Regions from separate parts of the Streptomyces sp. NPDC028711 genome, predicted to be linked through region 1. Evidence: riboswitches for the same ligand, from Rfam matches in the RefSeq annotation. Region 1 holds a riboswitch; the other holds the start of a gene.
The links. A riboswitch is a leader RNA that binds a small molecule or an ion and turns the genes downstream of it on or off. The one in region 1 is predicted to bind glycine.
Positions count from the first base shown of each region.

Region 1 (2,381 bases):
GGCGTGCGCCGCGTCCACGTACGCCATCGCGATCGGCTTTCCGAGCGTCGGCGACGGCGCGCCCGACGTGACCTCGCCGATGACCTCGCCGTCCTTGACGACGGAGAAGCCCGCGCGGGGGACCCGGCGGCCCTCGGCGACCAGGCCGACGAGCTTGCGCGGCGGGTTGGTCGCCGCGCGCTCGGCGGCGGCCTCCAGCGCCTTGCGGCCGACGAAGTCGCCGCCGTTGGTCGTCTTCTCGAACTTCACGACCCGGCCGAGGCCGGCGTCGAAGGGGGTGAGGGCGGTGGTCAGCTCGTGGCCGTAGAGCGGCATGCCGGCCTCCAGGCGGAGGGTGTCACGGCAGGACAGACCACAGGGGATGAGGCCGACGCCCTCGCCCGCCTCGGTGAGCGCCTTCCACACGCCCTCGGCGTGCTCGGGCTTCAGGAACAGCTCGAAGCCGTCCTCGCCGGTGTAGCCGGTACGGGCGATCAGCGCGGGCACGCCCGCGACCGTGCCGGGCAGGCCGGCGTAGTACTTCAGACCGTCCAGGTCGGCGTCGGTGATCGACTTCAGGATGCCGGGGGACTCCGGGCCCTGGACGGCGATGAGGGCGTACGCGTCGCGGTCGTCGCGGACCTCGGCGTCGAAACCCCCATGAGCCGCGGAGCGGGCCACCAGGGCGTCCAGGACGATCTGCGCGTTGGAGGCGTTGGCGACGACCATGTACTCCGTCTCGCCGAGGCGGTAGACGATCAGGTCGTCGAGGATGCCGCCGTCCTCCTGGCAGATCATCGTGTAACGGGCGCGGCCGTTGCCCACCGTGGAGATGTTGCCGACGAGGGCGAAGTCGAGCAGGTCGACGGCCTGCGGGCCCGTCACCGTGATCTCGCCCATGTGGGAGAGGTCGAAGAGGCCGGCGGCCGTGCGGACGGCGTTGTGCTCGTCGCGCTCGCTGGCGTAGCGGAGCGGCATGTCCCAGCCCGCGAAGTCGGTCATGGTCGCGCCCAGCGAGCGGTGCAGGGCGTCGAGGGCGGTCAGACGGGGGGCAGTGCTCATGGGGTGGCTCCCGGGTCCCAAGGGCGTGATCGGTGACGAAACACATGACGGCGAGGACGTCCTCCCCATCTGTCATGGAACCTGAGAGGTTCACCGAGAGCATCTCGTCACCGAGAGATCGGCTTGCACCTTGGGTGGGGACACGGCAGGGTGTCCCGCTTTTCAGATCTGCCTCATCCGCGCGGTACGGGGCCTGAGAGATTCAAGGGAGGGTCTTGCTCCTTCGGCGTCCGGACACGCGGTGCGGTCCGGAACTCTCCCGCGCGGATTCGAGCGGCCGGTATGCGATTGTGTGGCGACTGTGCGCGCCTGGCGGGCACATCATTGCACGCGAGCTCGGCGGGGCATATCGCTTGTGTCCCATTACCGTTTCTTTACACTTTGTGGGCAAGGGTCTCCCAAGGCCCGGCAGGGGGAGAAGCGATGAGGATCCAGCACAGCGGCGCGTGCGCGCCGAGTACCGGCATACCGTCACAGCGCGCCCGCGCCAGGACCCGCGGCCGCGGCCGTCTCCTGCGCGACCTGCGCGAGCGCGGCGGCCGGGCCCCCCGCGCCCTCACCTTCGCGGCCGGCGACCTCGTGGTCGTCTCCGGGCTCCCCGGCAGCGGCAAGTCGACCCTCATGAAGCGCGCCGCCGAGGGCACCGGCATCGACTCCCAGGACGCCCGCGAGCGCTGGGAGGCCCGGATGCCCCCCTTCCTGCCGTACGCCGTCTACCGCCCCCTGGTCCGGCTCGCGCACTACGCGGGACTGCGCCGCGCCCTGCGCTCCGGCGCCGGAGTGGTCGTGCACGACTGCGGCACCCAGTCCTGGGTGCGCGGCTGGCTTGCCCGCGAGGCCCGCCGCCGCGGCCGGTCCCTCCACCTGCTCCTCCTCGATGTCTCCCCCGACACCGCACGCGAGGGCCAGCGCGCCCGCGGCCGGGGCGTCTCCGCCTACGCCTTCGCCCGGCACCGGCGGGCCGTCGGCAGGCTCGTCGAGGCCGCCGAGTCCGGGCGCCTCCCGCACGGCTGCGCCTCGGCCACCCTGCTCGACCGGGACGCGGCGGACGCCCTGCGGAAGATCGGCTTCCGGGAGACCGGCTGACGGACCCCCCGGCCCCGGTGCGCTTTCGTTCCGTACCCTTTGGGCCACGACGCCCCCGGGGCGGCGTTAGGGTGCTGCCGGGGCGGCCGGTGCGGCAGGCCGTGCGAGAAGGGGAAACGGGACCGTGGACGTGACGTGGCCGGGTAATGAGCTGGAAGAGGTCCTTGCCGCATCCCTCGGCAATCCCGCGGCCGGCGGCCGCCTTGTCGAGGTGCTCGGCCGCAGCCCGATCTGGGTGCCCCTGCCCAACGGCG
Region 1 is NZ_JBVHUJ010000012.1:49,222-51,602, forward strand. It holds gene gcvT (glycine cleavage system aminomethyltransferase GcvT) at 1-1,041, opposite strand, end outside; glycine riboswitch at 1,101-1,212, opposite strand; glycine riboswitch at 1,214-1,313, opposite strand; gene ACZ4VK_RS30225 (AAA family ATPase) at 1,465-2,127, shown strand; gene ACZ4VK_RS30230 (enhanced serine sensitivity protein SseB) at 2,252-2,381, shown strand, end outside.

Region 2 (2,381 bases), on a different contig from region 1:
CGGGCAGGGAGCGGGCGTGCTTGTCCTGGACGGCCATGTAGCCGGCGTGGGGACCGCCGAAGCCCATGGGCACACCGAACCGCTGCGTCGTTCCCACCGCGATGTCCGCGCCCAGCTCGCCGGGCGAGGTGAGCAGGGTGAGCGCGAGCAGGTCGGCGGCGACGGTGACGATCGCGCCGAGCTCGTGGGCGGCGTCGATCAGCGGCTTGATGTCGCGGACGGCGCCGGAGGCACCCGGGTACTGCACGAGCACGCCGAAGACACCGCGCTCGGCGACCTCGGCGGGAATGCCCTCGCTCAGGTCGGCGACGACGACCTCGACACCGGTCGGCTCGGCGCGGGTCTCGATGACGGCGATCGTCTGCGGGAGGGCGTCGGCGTCGACGAGGAAGACACCGTTCTTGACCTTGCCGACACGGCGGGACAGCGACATCGCCTCGGCGGCGGCCGTGCCCTCGTCGAGCAGGGAGGCACCGGAGGTGGGCAGTCCGGTCAGGTCGGCGACGACCGTCTGGAAGTTCAGCAGGGCCTCGAGGCGCCCCTGCGAGATCTCCGGCTGGTACGGCGTGTACGCGGTGTACCAGGCCGGGTTCTCCATCACGTTCCGCAGGATCACCGGCGGGGTGAAGGTCCCGTAGTAGCCGAGACCGATCATGGGCGCGAGGACCTGGTTGCGGTCGGCGAGCGTACGCAGCTCGGCGAGGACCTCGGCCTCCGTGCGCGCGGCCGGCAGGCCCAGCGCCTCGGTGTTCTTGATGACGTCCGGCACCGCGGCGGCCGTGAGCTCGTCGAGGGAGCCGTAGCCGACCTGGGCGAGCATCTTGGCGCGCGCCTCGGCGTCGGGCCCGATGTGCCGCTGCTCGAACGGGATGCCCTGTTCGAGTTCGGAGAGCGGAATGCGGTTGACGGTCATGTGCGGAGGCCTCCTGGTCGTCACGACCTGCGAGGGGCACCACGGCGCGGGTACCCGGACGGCCTCCCCCTCTGTCATCTCAACCTGAGAGTTTCACCGGCACGCCTCGCGGCACGCCGGCTTTCACCGTCGGTGAGAGCGCATGCCGTCGGACACCGCTCTGCTTTCCAGAGTGACCTCGTCCGCGCGGTACAGGGGCCTGAGAGATTCCGGGGAGGATTTGCTCCTTCGGCGCCCTCCGGAAGATTTCTCCGGGGGACTCTCCCGCACGGGGTCGACAGCCACAGCCAGCCTACCAGCGCGGTTACGGCTCCTGTCGCTCAAGTGGCCGACATCCCAGATGTGCACTTTCGTAGGGGTAGAGCAGTTGCGACCAGTTGGAGGGACCGTGCAGACCGACATCGATCCGCGCAGCCTGATCGGCCGCAAGGCGTTCGACCGTGATGGACACAAGATCGGAACCGTCGACGAGGTGTACCTGGACGACGCGACCGGCATACCGGAGTGGGCGGCGGTCCGCACCGGCCTCTTCAGCCGGGACGCCTTCGTCCCCCTGGACCCGAGCGAACTCCTCGACGACGGACTCCACATCCCGTACGAGCGGGCCCTCATCAAGGACGCCCCCGACTTCGGCGTGGGCCGCCACCTCTCCCCCGAACAGGAACTCCAGCTCTACCGCCACTACAGCCTGACGCTCCCCCCACCCCCCTCGGACGCCCCGGACACGGACTTCGGCCGCCTGGCAGGCCAGTAGCCCCCCAGCGCCGCCCACCCCTCCGCCGGCCGCCGGCGGCGCGGGCCCCCGGCAAGGACGACCGCATCCGCGCACCGACCCGCCACGGCCTGCACGGGCCGGGCCCCCGTCCCGGCCCCCACGCCGTCACCCGTCCCCGGCACCACCCCGCACCAACGGCAACGCCTCCCCCGGCGCCAGCTCCGGATCGTCCACCGCGAAGGTCCGCACGCGCCCCGGCTCCGACCACGGCACCTCGAACCGCACCGTGACCCGCCCGACCCCACTGCCCTGGACCCACCCCGCCCCGTACACGGCGTGATGTACGTCATGTCCCGGCGCCCAGTGCCGCTCCGCGGTCACCGGAGCGTCGGGCTCGGTCGCGCCGGAGTCCTCGGCCGCGGCCTCGGCGGCATCCGCCTCACCCCCGGCCGCGCTCTCCGCCTCCGCCTGCGCGAACAGGTCCTCCTGCGTGTAGTCCGCGAGCCCACTGACCCCGACGCCCAGCAGCCGCACGCCTCCCGTCGTGTCCACCGCGTCGAGCAGCCGCCCCGCCGCCTCCCGCACCACGCCGGGGTCGTCCGTGGGCCCCCGGAGCGTCTCGGACCGGGTCAGGGTCGAGAAGTCGTACCGCCGCACCTTGAGCACGATCGTCCGCCCCGAGTGCCCCGAGGTCCGCAGCCGCCCCACGCACCGCTCCGCGAGCCGCTCCACCTCGGTCCTGATCCGCACACG
Region 2 is NZ_JBVHUJ010000002.1:9,827-12,207, reverse strand. It holds gene gcvP (aminomethyl-transferring glycine dehydrogenase) at 1-913, opposite strand, end outside; glycine riboswitch at 1,091-1,190, opposite strand; gene ACZ4VK_RS05855 (PRC-barrel domain-containing protein) at 1,254-1,667, shown strand; gene ACZ4VK_RS05850 (DNA polymerase IV) at 1,794-2,381, opposite strand, start outside.
Region 2: another riboswitch for glycine. It lies ahead of gcvP (aminomethyl-transferring glycine dehydrogenase); the one in region 1 lies ahead of gcvT (glycine cleavage system aminomethyltransferase GcvT).